Linked DNA regions of Geobacillus stearothermophilus ATCC 12980. Each later gene encodes a partner of the first gene's protein in a complex. Links are inferred from orthologs where the notes say so. Each region holds a gene or a part of one and is shown in the gene's direction. Other genes may lie near its edges.

The links.
Region 2: holA (region 1) and dnaX share a complex: the UniProt entries of both Bacillus subtilis proteins name them as parts of the DNA clamp loading complex. The link is inferred for Geobacillus stearothermophilus ATCC 12980 from one-to-one orthologs.
Region 3: holA (region 1) and holB share a complex: the UniProt entries of both Bacillus subtilis proteins name them as parts of the DNA clamp loading complex. The link is inferred for Geobacillus stearothermophilus ATCC 12980 from one-to-one orthologs.

The regions. Positions count from the first base shown.
Region 1 is NZ_CP128494.1:1,949,521-1,956,218, reverse strand. What follows is about bases 2,524-5,470. They hold holA (DNA polymerase III subunit delta), read left to right. Parts: upstream 2,524-3,451; coding sequence 3,452-4,489; downstream 4,490-5,470. Other genes in these bases: gpr (GPR endopeptidase), read left to right, coding at 5,037-5,470; rpsT (30S ribosomal protein S20), read right to left, coding at 4,595-4,864; QSJ10_RS10620 (YqzM family protein), read right to left, coding at 3,033-3,167; QSJ10_RS10625 (DNA internalization-related competence protein ComEC/Rec2), read left to right, coding at 2,524-2,961. Outside these bases: QSJ10_RS10635 (helix-hairpin-helix domain-containing protein), read left to right, coding at 1-118; QSJ10_RS10630 (ComE operon protein 2), read left to right, coding at 248-715; more of QSJ10_RS10625, read left to right, coding at 712-2,523; more of gpr, read left to right, coding at 5,471-6,158; spoIIP (stage II sporulation protein P), read left to right, coding at 6,233-6,698. UniProt on the Bacillus subtilis protein: Part of the beta sliding clamp loading complex, which hydrolyzes ATP to load the beta clamp onto primed DNA to form the DNA replication pre-initiation complex.
Region 2 is NZ_CP128494.1:24,243-30,981, forward strand. Bases 1,153-4,140 are described here. They hold dnaX (DNA polymerase III subunit gamma/tau), read left to right. Parts: upstream 1,153-1,799; coding sequence 1,800-3,482; downstream 3,483-4,140. Other genes in these bases: tadA (tRNA adenosine(34) deaminase TadA), read left to right, coding at 1,153-1,271; QSJ10_RS00115 (YbaB/EbfC family nucleoid-associated protein), read left to right, coding at 3,510-3,833; recR (recombination mediator RecR), read left to right, coding at 3,843-4,140. Outside these bases: QSJ10_RS00095 (glycoside hydrolase family 18 protein), read right to left, coding at 1-702; more of tadA, read left to right, coding at 789-1,152; more of recR, read left to right, coding at 4,141-4,439; QSJ10_RS00125 (YaaL family protein), read left to right, coding at 4,463-4,687; QSJ10_RS00130 (pro-sigmaK processing inhibitor BofA family protein), read left to right, coding at 4,760-5,026. UniProt on the Bacillus subtilis protein: Part of the beta sliding clamp loading complex, which hydrolyzes ATP to load the beta clamp onto primed DNA to form the DNA replication pre-initiation complex.
Region 3 is NZ_CP128494.1:34,380-40,998, forward strand. Bases 2,343-5,210 are described here. They hold holB (DNA polymerase III subunit delta'), read left to right. Parts: upstream 2,343-3,214; coding sequence 3,215-4,207; downstream 4,208-5,210. Other genes in these bases: QSJ10_RS00165 (aminotransferase class I/II-fold pyridoxal phosphate-dependent enzyme), read left to right, coding at 2,343-2,482; tmk (dTMP kinase), read left to right, coding at 2,503-3,177; QSJ10_RS00180 (PSP1 domain-containing protein), read left to right, coding at 4,221-5,048; yabA (DNA replication initiation control protein YabA), read left to right, coding at 5,110-5,210. Also shown: QSJ10_RS00160 (sigma factor G inhibitor Gin), read left to right, coding at 518-724; more of QSJ10_RS00165, read left to right, coding at 1,043-2,342; more of yabA, read left to right, coding at 5,211-5,427; QSJ10_RS00190 (tRNA1(Val) (adenine(37)-N6)-methyltransferase), read left to right, coding at 5,490-6,239; rsmI (16S rRNA (cytidine(1402)-2'-O)-methyltransferase), read left to right, coding at 6,255-6,619. UniProt on the Bacillus subtilis protein: DNA polymerase III is a complex, multichain enzyme responsible for most of the replicative synthesis in bacteria.

The DNA.
Region 1 (6,698 bases):
GATCATCGCCTATCGTGAAGAACACGGGCCGTTTCGGCGGGTGGAGGATTTGTTGAATGTGACTGGAATTGGTGAAAAGACGCTGGAGAAATTGAAGCCGTATTTGCTTGTTCCGTAAGCGAGGCGGGGGAGGGCAATGCTTCTTAATTTATGGCGGATCAAGGCTGCTGTGGACGTTTTTCGGCGTTGACGGGGGCAAGAGGCAGTGGGTAGACTAAAAGCATGGACACGAGCGGAGGGATAGAAAATGGAACGCATCACATGGGATCAATACTTTATGGCGCAAAGCCATTTGCTTGCGCTGCGCAGCACGTGCACGAGGCTCGCCGTCGGAGCGACGATCGTGCGCGATAAGCGCATCATCGCCGGCGGGTACAACGGGTCGATCGCCGGCGGCGCCCATTGCATTGATGAGGGGTGCTACGTCATTGACGGTCATTGTGTGCGGACGATTCACGCCGAAATGAACGCGATTTTGCAATGCGCCAAGTTCGGCGTCCCGACCGAGGGGGCGGAGATGTATGTCACTCATTTTCCGTGCTTGCATTGCTGCAAGGCGATCATTCAAAGCGGCATCCGCGCGGTCTATTACGCCCAAGACTACAAAAACCACCCGTACGCCTTGGAGCTGTTTGCTCAAGCTGGCGTCCGTCTCGTGCAAGTGCCGCTGAAAATGGATGTGTTCGCCTTGCTTTCCGGCGGTGGGGAATCATGAAAGGACAAGCCGTCTATCCCGCTGCGGCGGCGCTTTTGGCCGTCGCGGCGGCCTCGCCGTCCCCAACCGCCTGTCTTCTCCTCGTTGTGTATCTCCTTCTTCTTTTCATCCGCCGGCCGCACTGTTTCCTTCCTTCTCTCGTTGCCGCTCTCTCCTTTTTTGCCTATTTTCTCATCGTTGACTATCATAACAACACTTCCCTTTCCGGCGGCCGACATTCGCTTTCCGTTCGTTTTTCCGCCGCGCCGGCAATTGACGGTGATCGATTGCAGGCGGCGGTGCAAGCTGGCAAGGAGCGGGTGCAACTCCGTTACATCATTCGGACGGCTGCGGAAAAAGAGACGCTGCAAGCGCACCTGGTGCCTGGAACGGTATGCCGCGTCACCGGAACGCTTGAGCGCCCGATGCCAGCTGGTAATCCGTATGCGTTTGATTACCGACTTTATTTGCGCCGCCACCGCATTCATTGGCTCTTTCTCCCTGAGGCGATCGATCTCTCTGCTTGCATGCGCGTCCGTCCCACTATCATCGAACGTCTTGAAGCCATTCGCGAGGCTGGCGTCCGCCGCATTGAAGCCCGGTTTCCGCCGGAAGCGGCTGGCATCGCCGCTGCACTGATTTATGGGGAGCAGCGCACCCTTGATGAGTCGGTCCTTGAAGGGTATCAGCAGCTCGGTCTCATCCATCTGCTAGCCATTTCAGGAGGGCATGTCACGCTGCTGATTGGCGCTGGTTTTGCCGGTGCGATTCGCTTCGTGACGAGGGAAGCCGTGCTGGCAGGGCTGTTGGCGTTTTTGCCTGTGTACGCCGTTCTCGCTGGCGCTTCGCCGTCGGTGCTGCGCGCTTGTGCGACTGGGATGATGGTGTTGGCCGTTCAGTGGAAAAAAGGAAGGATCCATCCGCTGGATGCGTTGAGTTGGACAACGCTTGCCTTGCTCGTCTTTGATCCCTATATGGTTTGGGATGTCGGTTTTCAGCTGTCGTTTCTTGTCACATTTGCTCTTCTTGCCCATGTGTCGGTGCTCGCCTCTGCTCGTTCGATGCTCCAAAACTTGCTTCAGACCGCGCTCGCCGCTCAGCTTGCCGCACTGCCGATTTTGCTTTACCATTTTTATGAAATTTCTGTTTGGAGCATAGGGCTGAATGTCTTCTTCGTCCCTTGGTATTCATTTGTCATTTTGCCACTCGCGTTTCTATCTGCAGTTTTTCCCTTTTCTCCGTTCATTTGGCTGTTTAGCCGTCTCATTGAGCTGACAGACGCGGTTGTCTATTTTTTCGCGGCCGATCACCCGTTTATGCTTGTGCTCGGACGTCCGGGTCCGTGGTGCTTAGCTGGCTATCTGACGGCCATCACGGCGACGTTTTTGGATTGGGAACGCGGCCGCCTGATCCGCGGATTGACAGCGGTGGCGGCGGCGACGGCGCTTCAGCTGGCCGCCCCATACGTGGATCCGCACGGGGAAGTGACGGTATTGGATGTTGGGCAGGGGGACTGTATTTATATTGAGCTTCCTTATCGAAAAGCAGTTTATCTCATTGACACGGGCGGGGCGGCAGAATGGGGAAAGGAATCGTGGCGCAGGCGGGCTCACCCGTTTTCCGTCGGCCGCGATGTCGTCGTCCCGTTTTTAAAAGCGCAAGGGGTGCGAACGATCGATAAGCTCATATTGACGCACGATGATGCCGACCATATCGGGTCCGCTCCTGAGGTGTTCGAAGCGGTCAAGGTGAAGGAAATGGTCACAAGCCCGGGGGCGCTGCCGCGCGTCCAAAAGATGGCGCGCCCGTTTTCCGGGCCGGTCCGCACCGCTGTGCGGGGAGAAAGATGGACAGATGGAGGCGTGCAGTTCATTGTGCTCCACCCAGAAAAAGGCAACAACGAGGACAACAACGGTTCGCTTGTGTTGCTCGCCCGTCTCGGCGGCTTGATATGGCTGTTTGCTGGGGACATCGAAGAAGAGGCGGAACAGGCGCTCATCGATGCTTATCCGACGCTGCGTGCCGATGTATTGAAAGTCGCCCACCACGGCAGCAAAACGTCGACAACAGAGCCGTTTTTGCGGACAATCAAGCCGCAAGCGGCCATCATTTCCGTCGGGCGCTACAATCGCTACGGGCATCCGTCCTCCGAGGTGCTTATGCGGCTTAGGCAACAGCGGGCGATCGTTTGGCGGACGGATGAAAACGGAGCTATTCGCTATGTGTATGGCGAAAACGGTGGAACCTTTCAGGTGATGAAACCATAAGATGTAGTGCACAAAAAAAGCGGAACGTTTCAGCCAAAACAAAAAATAAGGATTGCTTATGTAAGCAATCCTTATCGACCGAAAAATTCGATCAACGTTGCGATGATGAACATGGTAGCGAAAAAGCCGAACGACACGATGAATCCGACGGCGGAATCGACGGCGTCATTTCGTTGGTTTTGCACTTCCTTTTCAAATACGTTCATCGTTTTCCCCCTCCTCGTTCAATCATTTTTAGTATAGACGAAAACGTGTGAAAAATCTACCGCCGCTCGCTTCTTTTCCTTCCTTGACAACAGTTGACACAAATACTTTCAAACAGCCGGGAAAACATAAAAATAACCCGCTGGCCAATAAGGTCCTAGGACTTATAGGCTGGCGTTTATATAAAGGGGAACCGGTTTTTTCGGAAGCCGGTTCCCTTGTAAAATGACGAAAAACGGTGTATCTTTTCTAGCAGAGACGTTTGCTAGGGAATGGAGACGGGAACATGCTGGAACGCGTATGGGGAAACATGGAAAAACGGCGTTTTTCTCTTCTTTATTTATTATACGGCAATGAGCCGTTTTTATTAACGGAAACGTATGAGCGATTGGTGAACGCAGCGCTTGGCCCCGAGGAGCGCGAGTGGAACTTGGCTGTGTACGACTGCGAGGAAACGCCGGTCGAGGCGGCGCTTGAGGAGGCCGAGACGGTGCCGTTTTTCGGCGAGCGGCGCGTCATTTTGGTGAAGAATCCATATTTTTTTACGGCGGAAAAGGACAAAGAGATCGAGCACGATTTGGCTAAGCTGGAGAACTATTTCAGGGCGCCGGCGCCGTTCTCGATCGTCGTCTTTTTGGCGCCGTATGACAAGCTCGATGAGCGGAAAAGAATTACCAAGCTCGCCAAGGAGCAGTGCGAAGTTGTGGCCGCCGCCCCGCTTCAGGAAGCGGAGCTGCGCGCTTGGGTGCGCCGCCGGTTGGAAAGCCAAGGAGCATCGGTGGCCGAGGAAGCCATTGAGCTGCTTTTGCAGCGGGCCGGAACGCGGTTGTCCGCGCTGGCGAACGAAATCGACAAGCTCGCTTTGTTTGCCGGACCGGGCGGAGTAGTGGATGAGGCGGCCGTCGAGCAGCTTGTCGCTCGCACGCCGGAAGAAAACGTCTTTGCGCTTGTCGAACAAGTGGCGAGGCGCGATATCCCGGGAGCATTGCAGACGTTTTACGATTTGCTTGAACATAATGAGGAGCCGATCAAAATTTTGGCGTTGCTTGCAAGCCATTTCCGCCTGTTGGCGCAAGTGAAATGGCTCGCCCAAACAGGTTATGGGCAGACGCAAATCGCTTCGGCCCTCAACGTGCATCCGTTCCGCGTCAAGCTCGCCCTTGCCCAAGCCGCCCGCTTTTCCGATGCGGAGCTGACGGAAGCGATCACCGAGCTGGCCGCCGCTGATTATGACGTAAAAAGCGGAGCCATGGACCGCCGGTTGGCCGTTGAGCTGTTGTTGATGCGTTGGGGCGCTCGCCCGGGGCGGAAAAGCCAGCGATAAAAAGCATGCGCCGTTGGCTTTTTTGCCGTCTGCTTCGCCTGCATGGCGGCGTCACAAAGAAAAAAGAGGGGACAAAAAAACGACCTGGCGCCAGGTCGTTTTTCATTAGGAAGCTTGAATGCTGTTCAATTTTTTCGCTAAGCGCGATTTTTGCCGGCTGGCGGCATTTTTATGGATAAGGCCTTTGCTCGCGGCTTTGTCTAATTTTTTCGACGCGACAATGAACGCTTCTTTCGCTTTTTCCACGTCTTTCAATTCAACGAGCGCTTCAAATTTTTTGATAGCCGTGCGCATGGCCGATTTCATCGAGGCGTTGTGGGCCCGACGTTTTTCGCTCGTTTTCGCGCGTTTGATCGCCGATCTAATGTTCGCCACGTCCGTTCACCTCCGTTATCGTTCCGATTTTTCCTCTGAACAAGAACAAGTGTTATTCTATCAAACGTGTTTTGATTATGCAAGAGTGTTCAAGCAAAAATCCTTTACGAAATATGAATGACGGCGTTTCATTGCGGCGACAATAAAAGAAAACGGCACAAGGAGGAACGACATGAAACAGCAGCCGCTCGATTTGCGCATGTATTCGGTGCGCACCGACTTGGCGATCGAGGCGCATGAAATTGCGGTCGAGGAGCGTTTGCAACAAAAAAAGGAAGGCGCCTCCCCGATTGAGGGGGTCATCATCCGCGACCAAGAGATCGATGGCGTCAAGCTGTCGCACGCACACGTCACAGAACAAGGAGCGGCATCGATCGGCAAAAAGCCGGGCCATTATGTGACGATTGAGGCGCAAGGCATCCGTGAACAAAATACGGAATTGCAGCAAAAAGTGCAGCGTATTTTTTCGGAACAACTGAGCGCCTTTTTACAACGGCTCCGCATTCCCGAGCAAGCGAGCTGCCTAATTGTCGGGCTTGGCAACCAAAACGTCACGCCGGATGCGCTTGGGCCGCTGACGGTGGAAAACGTGCTTGTCACCCGTCATCTGTTTCAATTGCAGCCGGAAAGTGTTGAGGAAGGATTTCGCCCGGTGAGCGCCCTCGCTCCAGGGGTGATGGGAACGACCGGCATTGAGACGAGCGATATTATTGATGGCGTCGTCCGGAAAACGAAGCCGGATTTTGTCATCGTCATCGATGCGCTGGCCGCCCGTTCAATCGAACGGGTCAACGCGACGATCCAAATTTCCGACACCGGCATCCACCCCGGCTCGGGCGTTGGCAATAAGCGGAAAGAACTGAGTTACGAGACGCTCGGCATCCCGGTCATCTCGATCGGCGTCCCGACGGTCGTCGATGCCGTTTCGATCACAAGCGATACGATCGATTTCATTTTAAAGCATTTCGGCCGCGAAATGCGCGAAAGCCAGCGGCCGTCAAGCGCGCTGGCTCCGGCCGGCTGGGCGTTCGGGCGCAAAAAGAAGCTGACGGAGCAAGATATGCCGTCGCCAACCGAACGGTCGACGTTTCTCGGCATGATCGGCACGCTTGGTGATGAAGAAAAGCGGCGTCTGATTTACGAAGTGCTCGCCCCGCTCGGTCATAACTTAATGGTGACGCCAAAAGAGGTCGATTCGTTCATCGGCGATATGGCGAACTTACTGGCCGGCGGCTTGAACGCGGCGCTGCACTGGCAGGTTGACCAAGGCAACGTCGGCTCTTACACCCACTAGACAAAAAACGGTTCTATCTTTCCCGGCTTGGCCATACGTTAAAGTGAGGAGACAAGCCGGGAAAGGGTGGGAATATGAAACGATGGCGCTCCCCCAACGTCGTGATCGCCGTTCCAGGAGCCAGCTTAAAAAAACTGTTTATGCTCATCATCCTTGGATGCATGATGATGTTTATGCTCGTCGGAGCGCTTACGTCGCTGCGGCCCGAATACCGTCCGTCGTCATCATCGCTGAACGATATGGCCGCCCATTTTCCGGAGGAGATGTTCATTCGCCTGTTTGGGCTCGAAAACCGGTATTTTCTCCAAATGCTTCCAAAAGAGCGGCAACAGACGAACTATTCATCGCTGTTGTTCCGCTTGGCGACAAGCATCAACCCCGACGATCCGCGCAGCTTGCTCGGCAGCGAGCTACCGGGCTTTGCCTTGTATGACAGCAAAATTTTAATCGCCGGAGAAGGGACCGACTACACGAACATCCCGTATGAGTCGGCGCCGCCGCTGGAAGTGATGTTTGCCGAGCGGCAGGCGTCGGTCGAGG
Region 2 (6,739 bases), 1.9 Mb from region 1 along the record:
CGCTTTGCGCAAAAACGCATTATACGCCTCACGGTCTTCCGGGCGCAAATATTCAAAATCAAAATGGATGTCGCGGAAGCCATACCGTCTGGCGGTGGCGACAATGTTGTCGAGTAGACGATTTTGCAGCGTTTCATTCGTCAAAATAAGCGCGCCCAGCTCGTCGCTGAACTGCCCGTTTTCAATGTTGGCGACAACCATCACGAGCGTGACGCGGTTGGCGCGGGCAATATCCGGAAAGTCGTCAAGCGGCGGCTCTTGCAATGTCGCGTCGCGCCGAATGGCAAAATAAAAGGGACTTAAATACGTTAAATGTGGAGCGGCTTCGCGGGCGCTTGCTTCCAACGCCGGACTGACGGTCGCACCGCGCGGTTCAATATAGGCGTTAAACTCCGCTCTCCGCTTGGCTCCGGGCGGAATGTAAAGACGCTGGCCGACCCGCAATGGCGCATTTAACGAGAGGCGGTTCACTTCCGCGAGACGCTGCATCGGAATGGAAAACCGGCGGGCAATCGACCATAAACTGTCTCCGGGTTGCACCCAATAAAAACGACCGACGATCGGAATCACGAGCGCCTGACCGACGACAAGACGGTCGGGATTTGGCAGCTTGTTCGCCCGAACAATGTCCTCGACCGTCGTTTCATATGCTTTAGCGATCCCGCTTAACGTTTGTCCTCTCTGTACGACATGGATCTGCATCGCTTGACCTCCTAGTTGCGTCTTCATTCTCCATATTTTATGATGGAAAAGAAAGAGAAATGACCGTTTGTGCAAAGGGGTATATGATGAGCAACGATGAGTATTACATGAAGTTGGCGATTGAAGAAGCAAAAAAAGCTGAACGGATCGGCGAAGTGCCGATCGGGGCCATCATCGTTCAAGACGGCCGCGTCATCGCCCGCGCCCATAATTTACGGGAAACGGAACAGCGCGCGATCGCCCATGCGGAGGTTTTGGCCATTGACGAAGCGTGCCGGGTGACCGGCTCATGGAGGCTTGAACGGGCGGTGTTATACGTGACGCTTGAACCGTGCGCCATGTGCGCGGGGGCCATCGTTCTTTCCCGCATTGAGCGGGTCGTATTTGGAGCTAGCGACCCAAAAGGGGGATGCGCCGGGACGTTAATGAACTTATTGCAGGAAAACCGGTTCAACCACCAGGCTGAGGTTGCAAGCGGCGTGTTGGCGGAGGAGTGTGGGGCGCTGCTGAGCGGTTTTTTCCGCCGATTGCGCGAACAAAAGAGAAATGTTGGCGGAAGTTCCAACTAAAATTCGGCCTGTGTACATTGCATTTTCCCTATAAACGCGCTATACTGATAGTGCCGTGCTAAGCGGGGAGGTAGCGGTGCCCTGTACTCGCAATCCGCTCTAGCGAGGCTGAATCCCTTCTCGAGGTTAGTCTGTTGTGAGGCCTGTCTCAAGTAAGTGGTGTTGACGTCTGGGTCCCGCGCAATGGGATTCCGTGAACCCTGTCAGGTCCGGAAGGAAGCAGCAGTAAGCGGATGCTCCCATGTGCCGCGGGGGCGCCTGGGCTGAGCCAACTGCTTGAGCAACGCTCGGGGCAGCTAATCGACAGAAGGTGCACGGCCTTACATAAGCAGCAAGAGGGTGTCCCAAAAGCAATGGGACACCCTTTCTTCATTGACAAGATGCAGAGGCAATTTGCTTCGGCAACACGATCATATTGTATCTCTTTTACATAGAGAGACGATCTTTTGGGACAGCCTCTTTTTATTTTAAAATAGGGCAGAACGTTATATAATAGTGGAGATGAGAGGAAGAGGAGGGCCGTTTTCCGTGGCATACCAAGCGTTATACCGTGTTTTTCGGCCGCAGCGTTTCGCGGACATGGTCGGCCAAGAACACGTGACGAAAACGTTGCAAAGCGCCCTGCTTCAACATAAAATATCGCATGCCTACTTATTTTCCGGACCGCGTGGGACAGGCAAAACGAGCGCGGCGAAAGTGTTCGCCAAGGCGGTCAACTGTGAACAGGCCCCGGCGGCCGAGCCGTGCAATGAATGTCCCGCTTGCCTCGGCATTACAAACGGAACGATTCCCGATGTGTTGGAAATTGACGCTGCTTCCAACAACCGCGTCGACGAAATCCGCGACATCCGTGAAAAAGTGAAATTTGCGCCGACCTCGGTTCGTTATAAAGTGTACATTATCGACGAAGTGCACATGCTGTCAATCGGCGCGTTTAACGCGTTGTTGAAGACGCTTGAGGAACCGCCCAAACACGTCATTTTCATTTTGGCCACCACCGAGCCGCATAAAATCCCGGCGACGATCATTTCCCGCTGCCAACGGTTCGATTTTCGCCGCATCCCGCTGGCCTCCATCGTTTCGCGGTTGAAATATGTGGCGAACGCCCAGGGCGTAGAAGCATCCGACGAGGCGCTGTCGGCTATCGCCCGCGCTGCCGATGGAGGGATGCGCGACGCGCTCAGTTTGCTTGACCAGGCGATTTCATTCAGCGATGGGAAGCTTCGGCTTGATGACGTGTTGGCGATGACCGGAGCGGCATCATTTGCCGCGTTGGCTGATTTCATTGCCGCCATTCATCGGAAAGATACAGCGGCTGTTTTGCAACAGTTTGAAGCAATGATGGCGCAAGGAAAAGATCCGAATCGTTTGGTTGAAGATTTGATTTTGTATTATCGCGACTTGTTGCTGTACAAAACGGCCCCTCATGTGGAAGGAGCCATCCAAATTGCGGTCGTTGACGAAGCGTTCACCTCGCTTTCGGAAGCGATTCCTCTTTCCGATTTGTACGGAGCGATTGAGCTGTTGAACAAAAGCCAGCAGGAGATGAAGTGGACGAACCACCCGCGTCTTCTCCTCGAAGTGGCGCTCGTCAAGCTTTGCCATCAGCCAGCGGCTGCTGCTCCATCGCCGACCGCTTCTGAACTTGGGCCATTGATCAAGAGGATTGAAACGCTGGAAATCGAGCTGCGCCGCCTAAAAGAGCAGGCGCCTGCCGTTCCGCCGGAGGCGCCTTCTGCGAAAAAAACGGCGAAAGCGGTGAAAACCGGGGGATATAAAGCACCGGTCGGCCGCATTTACGAATTGTTGAAGCAGGCGACGCATGAAGACTTAACCTTGGTGAAAGGCCGTTGGGCCGACGTACTTGATGCGCTGAAGCGGCAGCATAAAGTGTCGCACGCCGCTCTCTTGCAGGAGAGTGAACCGGTCGCAGCAAGCGCTTCAGCATTTGTGTTAAAGTTTAAGTATGAAATTCACTGCAAGATGGCGACCGACCCGGCGAGTTCGGTCAAGGAAAATGTCGAAGCAATTTTATTTGACCTGACGAACCGCCGTTTTGAAATGATCGCCATTCCGGAAGAGGAATGGGGGAAAATAAGGGAAGAATTTATCCGCAGCAAAGAAGCGAAAGCGGAAAAAATCCAGGAAGACCCGTTGATCGCCGAAGCGAAACGGCTGTTTGGCGAGGAATTGATTGAAATCAAAGAATAAACGAATTGAAGGAGGATGCCAACCATGATGCGTGGCGGAATGGGAAATATGCAAAAAATGCTGAAGCAAATGCAGAAGATGCAAAAAGAAATGCAAAAAGCACAGGAAGAGCTGGCAGAAAAAACAGTGGAGGGCACGGCAGGCGGCGGCATGGTAACGGTCATCGCCAACGGCCATAAACAAATTTTAGAAGTGAAAATTAAAGAAGAAGTCGTTGACCCGGACGATATTGAAATGCTCCAGGATTTAGTTTTGGCAGCGACAAACGATGCACTCAAAAAAGCTGATGAGCTGGCCAACGATATGTTGGGGCAGTTTACGAAAGGACTCAACATTCCAGGGCTGTTCTAGGGGGAAGCTATGCATTATCCAGAACCGTTATCCAAACTGATTGACAGTTTTATGAAATTGCCCGGAATCGGTCCAAAAACGGCCGCCCGCCTCGCGTTTCACGTGCTGGCGATGAAAGAAGACGTTGTGCTTGAATTCGCCAAAGCGCTCGTCGACGTAAAGCGGCATATTCATTATTGCACGATTTGCGGGCATATTACAGATGCGGACCCGTGCTACATTTGCAAAGACGAACGGCGCGACCGGACGACCATTTGTGTTGTCCAAGACCCGAAAGATGTCATCGCTATGGAGAGAATGAAAGAATACAATGGCTTGTACCATGTGCTGCATGGAGCCATTTCTCCGATGGAAGGCATCGGTCCGGAGGACATTAAGATCGCCGAGCTGCTGGCGCGGCTGCAGGATGAGACGATCCAAGAAGTGATTTTAGCGACTGACCCGAACATTGAAGGGGAAGCGACAGCGATGTATATCTCACGCCTGCTCAAACCAACAGGAATCAAGGTAACCCGCATCGCCCACGGTTTGCCGGTAGGCGGCGATTTGGAATATGCGGACGAAGTGACGTTGTCAAAAGCGTTGGAAGGACGCCGCGAACTGTAGAGAGAAAGAAGGTGGGGATCGGTTTGTTATGGCGGCGGAAGGGGAAGTTAAAAAGACAATTTGACGAAAAGTTGATGGCCGAACTGCAACAAGCAAGAGCGGAGTGGTTTGAACAAAAACAGCTCATTGAAAAAAGCGTTGACCCGTCTCGAGAGGTGCTGAGCGCGCTCCAACTGGCGGAGGCCAAGTATTTTTTTCTTCTCCGCGAAGCGAAGCACCGTCGTGTTACACTGAAGGAAGTGCGTTGACTTCCTTTTTTGTTCTTTTTTCCCCCAAGGTGCATATGCTTGTAGTACAAGCATAGAAGGGGGCATGAAACGTTGGAGCCGAAAGTGGTGATTACCGTATTGTCGGCGCTCATTGCCGTGTTGCTCGTTGTTGGCGCCCGCCTTAAGGCGCTTCGCTTTATCGGCCATGCCGCTATCCGCCTGATCGTCGGGGCGCTGGCGCTGTTTGCCATTAACGCGATCGGCGGGCAGTTCAGCATTCATATTCCGATTAATCTTATCACCTCGCTCGTTTGCGGATTTCTTGGCCTTCCAGGGGCTGCGGCATTAATTGTGATTGACCAATATATTCTGTCATGATTCATAATGAAAAGGCATCATCTAGTCAAAATGCCTTTTCATTTTTTTATGAAAAACTATTGACTTTTGTATAGATATAAAGTATATTAATAAACGTCGCTGTCCATAAAAAACATGTTGACAGCGAATTGAACAGTAATTATAATAATAAAAGTGCACAACACTAAATTGAAAGCTCCTTGAAAACTAAACAAAACGCAAGCGTCAAAAAAAACTTCGGCCGCATTGGCCGAAGCAAAAGCCAATCAACTTTCTTTGGAGAGTTTGATCCTGGCTCAGGACGAACGCTGGCGGCGTGCCTAATACATGCAAGTCGAGCGGACCGAACGAGGGCTTGCTCTTGTTTGGTCAGCGGCGGACGGGTGAGTAACACGTGGGCAACCTGCCCGCAAGACCGGGATAACTCCGGGAAACCGGAGCTAATACCGGATAACACCGAAGACCGCATGGTCTTCGGTTGAAAGGCGGCCTTTGGGCTGTCACTTGCGGATGGGCCCGCGGCGCATTAGCTAGTTGGTGAGGTAACGGCTCACCAAGGCGACGATGCGTAGCCGGCCTGAGAGGGTGACCGGCCACACTGGGACTGAGACACGGCCCAGACTCCTACGGGAGGCAGCAGTAGGGAATCTTCCGCAATGGGCGAAAGCCTGACGGAGCGACGCCGCGTGAGCGAAGAAGGCCTTCGGGTCGTAAAGCTCTGTTGTGAGGGACGAAGGAGCGCCGTTCGAAGAGGGCGGCGCGGTGACGGTACCTCACGAGAAAGCCCCGGCTAACTACGTGCCAGCAGCCGCGGTAATACGTAGGGGGCGAGCGTTGTCCGGAATTATTGGGCGTAAAGCGCGCGCAGGCGGTCTCTTAAGTCTGATGTGAAAGCCCACGGCTCAACCGTGGAGGGTCATTGGAAACTGGGGGACTTGAGGGCAGGAGAGGAGAGCGGAATTCCACGTGTAGCGGTGAAATGCGTAGAGATGTGGAGGAACACCAGTGGCGAAGGCGGCTCTCTGGCCTGCACCTGACGCTGAGGCGCGAAAGCGTGGGGAGCAAACAGGATTAGATACCCTGGTAGTCCACGCCGTAAACGATGAGTGCTAAGTGTTAGAGGGGTCACACCCTTTAGTGCTGCAGCTAACGCGATAAGCACTCCGCCTGGGGAGTACGGCCGCAAGGCTGAAACTCAAAGGAATTGACGGGGGCCCGCACAAGCGGTGGAGCATGTGGTTTAATTCGAAGCAACGCGAAGAACCTTACCAGGTCTTGACATCCCCTGACAACCCAAGAGATTGGGCGTTCCCCCTTCGGGGGGGGACAGGGTGACAGGTGGTGCATGGTTGTCGTCAGCTCGTGTCGTGAGATGTTGGGTTAAGTCCCGCAACGAGCGCAACCCTCGCCTCTAGTTGCCAGCATTCGGTTGGGCACTCTAGAGGGACTGCCGGCGACAAGTCGGAGGAAGGTGGGGATGACGTCAAATCATCATGCCCCTTATGACCTGGGCTACACACGTGCTACAATGGGCGGTACAAAGGGCTGCGAACCCGCGAGGGGGAGCGAATCCCAAAAAGCCGCTCTCAGTTCGGATTGCAGGCTGCAACTCGCCTGCATGAAGCCGGAATCGCTAGTAATCGCGGATCAGCATGCCGCGGTGAATACGTTCCCGGGCCTTGTACACACCGCCCGTCACACCACGAGAGCTTGCAACACCCGAAGTCGGTGAGG
Region 3 (6,619 bases), 1.9 Mb from region 1 along the record:
CGTGGCGACACGTGGAGCTGACGGATACTAATCGATCGAGGGCTTAACCTAACAAGAAAAGTGGAGGCCGCCTGCTTATCGGCGAGGCGCGCTGGAGGGCCTGCGAGCGGGCTTAGCCCGCCGCAGCAGGACCGAAGCGTCGCGAGCCGATGGCGGCCGGAACTAGACAGCGAAAAGCGGCGGCGAGCCGGAGCTAGACAATGAAAAGTGAAAGCGTCCCGGCTTCTTCCTGAAACGGTTATCTAGTTTTCAGGGAACGAATTCCTGACAACCTCATATGGCCTAGTGGTGATAGCGGAGGGGAAACACCCGTTCCCATCCCGAACACGGAAGTTAAGCCCTCCAGCGCCGATGGTAGTTGGGGCCAGCGCCCCTGCAAGAGTAGGTCGCTGCTAGGCGGAAAACAGAGCCCCCCATTGTGCATAACGCGCAATGGGGTGCTTTTTTTTACCCTTTATCGTCTACTAGTATAGAATGTTATCAGTGTGGGAAACATAGAGAATGGGAGGTGGAAAGCGTGGGGGCGCCGGTGATTGGGAAAAATCGACGTGAAAAAGTTTGTCTCGTTTGTGAGCAAGAAAAAGAGAAGGGCATTTTCCTTTTTGGCCATTTTCTTTGTATTGACTGCAACCAAGCGATTGTACAAACGAATACGGATGACCCAAATTACGCATTTTATGTGCAGAAGCTTCGGAAAATGGTTGCGTCGAAAATTTACTCATGAAGGCCTGTACAGGGCCTGTTTTTATTTTTCTTCGGGAAAAATGGCGGCCGCTGTCTGTTCATTTTCTTTCCGGCTGGTTCATGTTAATATTATTTTTAGCATTTCCCATCAGGCTGGCGAAACACAATGATTTCGGCCGACCCGTGTTTTGGGCTGCAAGGGAAGAGCTGTTTTGAAAAGGTTTCTCATCTTGGAAAAAGCACGTTTGGGGCCGATGGTTCAACCAATCATCAGCCTTCATACATATCGGGTGTCTGTGTACTTTTGGTGCATGCGGACGTTGCACTTCGTAAATGATGATTAGGAAAGAGGATCATGATGGATCAAGCGAAAACTCCTTTATATGATGCATTGGCACGGCATTGGGCCCGCCGCCCCGTGTCTTTCCATGTGCCGGGGCATAAGTATGGGGCGTTGTTTCCGCCGCAGGCAACGGAATTTTTTGCGCCGTTGCTGGCTCTTGATGCGACGGAGATCGGGGGGCTTGACGATTTGCATCATCCGGAATCGGTTATCGCTGAGGCGCAGTCATTGGCGGCTGAACTGTATGGGGCTGCTAAGACATTTTTCCTTGTCAACGGGTCAACAGCGGGCAATTTAGCGATGATTGCCGCTGTATGCGATAAAAATAAACAGAAAGTCATCGTACAGCGCAACTGCCATAAGTCAGTGATGCATGCGCTGCAAATCGCGGGGGCGGCTCCGATTCTCCTTTCCCCCGAATTTGACAGCGATGTACGCGTCGCCTCGCATGTTCGTGCCGAAGCTGTCAAGGAAGCGCTTGAGCTTCATCGCGATGCGGCGGCTGTTGTGTTGACCAATCCAAACTATTACGGGATGTCTATTGATGTAACGGACATCGTCCGCTTTGCCCATGAACGCGGCGTTCCCGTTCTAGTTGATGAAGCGCATGGCGCCCATTTTGCGGCTGGCCCGCCGTTTCCTCAGTCAGCGCTTGCCTGCGGCGCCGATGTCGTTATCCAGTCGGCGCATAAAACGCTGCCGGCGATGACGATGGGAGCGTTTTTGCATGTAAACAGCGAGCGGGTTGATCTTGAACGGTTGAAATATTTTTTGCAGTTGTTTCAGTCAAGCAGCCCGTCTTACCCGATTATGGCCTCGCTCGATTTGGCGCGGCGCTACGTCGCTCAGCTGACGGTGGACGATGTCGCGGCGATTGTCGCTGAAATTGACGGATTTAAGACAGCGCTTGATCGTATTAGCGGGGTGGCGGTCGTTTCCTCCCGTCAGCCCGGTGTTCAAACCGATCCGCTGAAGGTGACGGTGCAGACGCGCAGCTCGCTGACGGGCTATGAACTGCAGCGGCGTCTTGAGGAAGAAGGAGTGTTTGCCGAACTGGCTGATCCTTCCAATGTTTTGCTCATTTGCCCGCTTGCTGCCACTGGACGGTTGATGGAGGCGGCGGAGAAAATCAAATGGGCGTGGCGCGATCTGCCGGTTGAGGAAACGCCGCCGTTTGACTTCATCCCTTGCGTACATCCTCCGATGTCGACGGTGGTTCCATACGATGAGTTGCGCCATGTGCGGACAAAAGCCGTCGCGATCGAGGAGGCGGAAGGGTGCATAGCGGCGGAAACGGTTATTCCGTATCCACCCGGGGTGCCGCTCGTTTGGGTTGGGGAGCGGATTGACGGGCGCCATATTGAGCAGATTCGCCGTCTTCTCGGCCATCGGGCGCATATACAAGGAGGGAGCCGGCTTAGGCACGGGCAGCTGGTCGTCTATGAACTCGAATGAGAGAAAGGATGCCGTGAACGATGAACGGGTATTTTTTTTCGTTTGAAGGGCCGGAGGGGGCTGGAAAAACGACGATGGTCGGCAAGCTCGAATCGTTGTTGCGCAAGCGTGGATTTGACGTGATGGCGACGAGGGAGCCGGGCGGGGTGCGCATCGCCGAGGCGATTCGCGCCATTATTTTGAATCGCGATTATACGGAAATGGATGGACGGACGGAAGCATTGCTGTACGCGGCGGCCCGGCGCCAACACTTGCTCGAGAAGATCGTGCCGGCGCTTGAGGCGGGGCGCATTGTTCTTTGCGACCGGTTTGTGGACAGTTCGTTGGCTTACCAAGGGTTTGCCCGTGGGCTTGGCATTGAGGAGGTATGGAAAATTAACGAGTTTGCCATTGATGGATATATGCCATCGCTCACCATTTATTTCGATCTTGACCCAAAAATCGGGCTCGAACGGATTCGGAAACATACGGGGCGGGAGGTCAACCGGCTCGATCTCGAGGCGTTGTCTTTCCATACGAAAGTCAGGGAGGGGTACTGGAAGCTCGCCAAGCGGTTTGCCGACCGAATCGTGGTGATCGATGCGAGCCGGCCGCTCGATGTCGTGTTTGACGAGACGGCCGCGGCAGTGCTCGCCTGCCTGGAAGGAAGATCAAAGCGCGATTTCCATGAATCCGGCCGTGATGATTTGCCATAAACATGATAGAATAGAAGGTAAGAAATGAGAGAGAGTGATGGCGATGCGATGGGAGCAGCTGGCCAAGCATCAGCCGGTGGCGGCGAAAATGCTGCAAAGCGGCCTTGAAAAAGGGCGGATTTCCCATGCGTACTTGTTTGAAGGGCAGAGAGGGACGGGAAAAAAAGCCGCTAGCTTGTTGTTGGCAAAAAGCTTGTTTTGCTTGTCCCCGTCAGGAATCGCCCCGTGTTTGGAATGCCGCAACTGCCGGCGCATCGATTCCGGCAACCATCCGGACGTTCGGATGATCAGCCCGGATGGAGGGTCGATCAAGAAAGAGCAAATCGAATGGCTGCAACAAGAGTTTACAAAAACAGCCGTTGAGTCGGATAAGAAGATGTATATCGTCGAGCACGCCGATCAAATGACAGCCAGCGCAGCCAACAGCCTGCTGAAGTTTCTGGAGGAGCCGCATCCGGGAACGGTGGCCGTGCTGTTGACCGAGCAATATCACCGAATGTTAGGAACGATTATTTCCCGCTGTCAAGTTCTTTCTTTCCGACCGCTGCCGCCGGCGGAACTCGCGGCCCGGCTCATGGAGGAGCGCGTGCCGCCTTCGTTGGCGTTGCTGGCGGCCCACGTGACGAACAGCTACGATGAGGCGTTGGCGATCAGTCAAGACCGTTGGTTTGCTGATGCGCGAACGTTAGTGCTACAATTGTATGAGATGCTCGGCAAACCGGAGCTGCAGTTGCTGTTTTTCATCCACGATCGTGTGGTTCCGCACTTTTCGGAAAAACACCAGCTTGACCTTGGCCTCGATTTGCTTTTATATATATACCGCGATTTATTGCATATTCAGGTGGGACGGAGCGAGGGCGCCCTCTATCGCGACCATCTTGACCGCCTGCAGCAGTGGGCGCTTTCTTGCCCGCAGCGGCGGATTTTGGACAGCATGGAAGCGATTTTGCAAGCGAAAGCGCGTTTAAATACAACGAACATGAGCCAGGCGCTGTTGATGGAGCAGCTCGTTCTTCAATTAAAGCGGTAAAGGAGGGAGAGCGTTGTATACTGTCGTCGGTGTCCGCTTTAAAAAAGCGGGGAAAATTTATTATTTTGATCCAGGTGATTTCATCATTCCCGTCGGCGAATTTGTCATCGTCGAAACGGCACGCGGCATTGAATACGGAAAAGTCGTCGTCGCCAATAAACAAGTCGATGAAAACGATGTGGTGCTGCCGCTGAAAAAAGTGATCCGCGTCGCGAACGAAAAAGACAAATGGGTCGTTGAAGAAAATAAAAAAGCGGCGCGCGAGGCGTACGACATTTGTTTGCGCAAAGTGGAAGAGCACGGGCTGGAAATGAAGCTTGTTGATGTTGAATATACGTTTGACCGCAACAAAGTCATCTTTTATTTCACCGCCGATGGCCGCGTCGATTTCCGTGAGCTTGTCAAGGACTTGGCCTCGATTTTCCGGACGCGCATCGAGCTGCGGCAAATCGGGGTGCGCGATGAGGCGAAAATGCTTGGCGGCATTGGACCGTGCGGCCGCATGCTTTGCTGTTCGACCTTTCTTGGCGATTTTGAGCCGGTGTCGATCAAGATGGCGAAGGATCAAAACTTATCGCTCAACCCGACGAAAATTTCCGGGTTGTGCGGACGTCTCATGTGTTGCTTAAAATATGAGAGCGAGGAGTACGAAACAGCGAAAGAACAACTTCCTGATTTAGGGGAATATGTCGAAACGCCGTATGGCTTTGGCAAAGTCGTCGGGTTAAACATTTTGGAGCGGGTATTGCAGATCGAATTGCCGGAGCACGGGCGGGTCGTTGAATATACGCTCGATGAGCTGATGAAGAACGGGACGCTGTCCATTCGTGTCGCAGATTAATTTGGGGTGGGGCCATGTGGAAAAGGTAGACAAAAAAGAAGTGTTTCAATTGGTGGCCAATATGGAGGAGCAGCTGAGCCATTTTTACCGTGAGCTTGTGCAGCTGAAGCAACGCGTATCAGAACTTCTCGAGGAGAACCATCAGCTGCAGATTGAAAACGCCCATTTGCGCCGGCGGCTCGAGCAGATGTCGGAAGCATGGGATGAGGAGAAGAAAAAAGAAACGAAACAGGGCAAAAAGCTGCTTGACATTGGCGAAGGGTATGACAATTTGGCACGCCTTTACCAAGAAGGATTCCATATTTGCCACGTCCACTACGGAAGCGTTCGCACGGAAGGCGATTGTTTGTTTTGCTTGTCGTTTTTGAACAAAAAATAAAGGCAGTGCTCCCCTTTCCATTTCGGAAAGGTTATTTTTTTCTATGGAGGATTGTGCGCAAAATGGTGGAATTGTACGCAGATGAACGACTCGATTATTTGCTCAATGAGGAGCTTCGCATTATCCAAAGTCCGTCTGTGTTTTCCTTTTCCCTTGATGCCGTGCTGCTTGCCCATTTTGCCTACATGCCGATTCAAAAGGGGAAGATTGTCGATTTATGCACAGGCAATGGGGTCATCCCGCTGCTGTTAAGCCGGCGGACAAAGGGGAAGATTATCGGCATCGAAATTCAGGAGCGGCTTTGCGACATGGCGAGGCGGAGCGTCGCATACAACGGACTTGAAGGACAAATTGAAATCATACACGGTGACATTAAAGAGGCGCCGCAGCGCATCGGCTACAGCCAGTATGATGTTGTCACATGCAACCCTCCGTATTTTCCGACTGTTGGCCGAGAGGAGCTAAGCAAAAATGAACATTTTGCCATCGCCCGCCATGAAATTTACTGCACGCTGGAGGATGTCGTTCGTGTCAGCAGCCAGCTGCTGAAACAAGGCGGAAAGGCGGCGTTCGTCCATCGGCCTGGACGGCTGTCCGACCTTGTGACGTTTATGCGCCGATACCGGCTTGAGCCGAAACGGCTTCGGTTTGTATATCCAAAAGCGGGCAAAGAAGCGAACATGATTTTAATCGAGGGGATGAAAGATGCGAACCCGGACTTAAAAGTGTTGCCCCCGCTCATCGTGTATGGCGAGGATGATGAATATACCGAAGAAACGAAGCGCATTCTATACGGCATCATTTCATCGTAAAGGGGCGGGAGACGGATGCTTTGGCACCAAAAAAGCTTTGCTGACCGAGATAAACAAGGAACGCTGTACATCGTGCCGACGCCGATCGGCAATTTGGACGATATGACGTTTCGCGCTGTGCGGATCCTGCGGGAGGCGGACGTGATCGCTGCGGAAGACACAAGGCAGACGAAAAAGCTGTTGTCGCATTTCGACATTCATACGCCGCTCGTCAGCTACCATGAACACAATAAATATGCGAGCGGCCGGCAGCTTGTCGAATGGCTGAAAGAAGGGAAAACGGTGGCGCTGGTGAGCGACGCCGGCATGCCCGGCATTTCCGACCCTGGCTATGAGCTTGTTGCTGCTGCACTGGATGAACGGTGCCGCGTCGTGCCGCT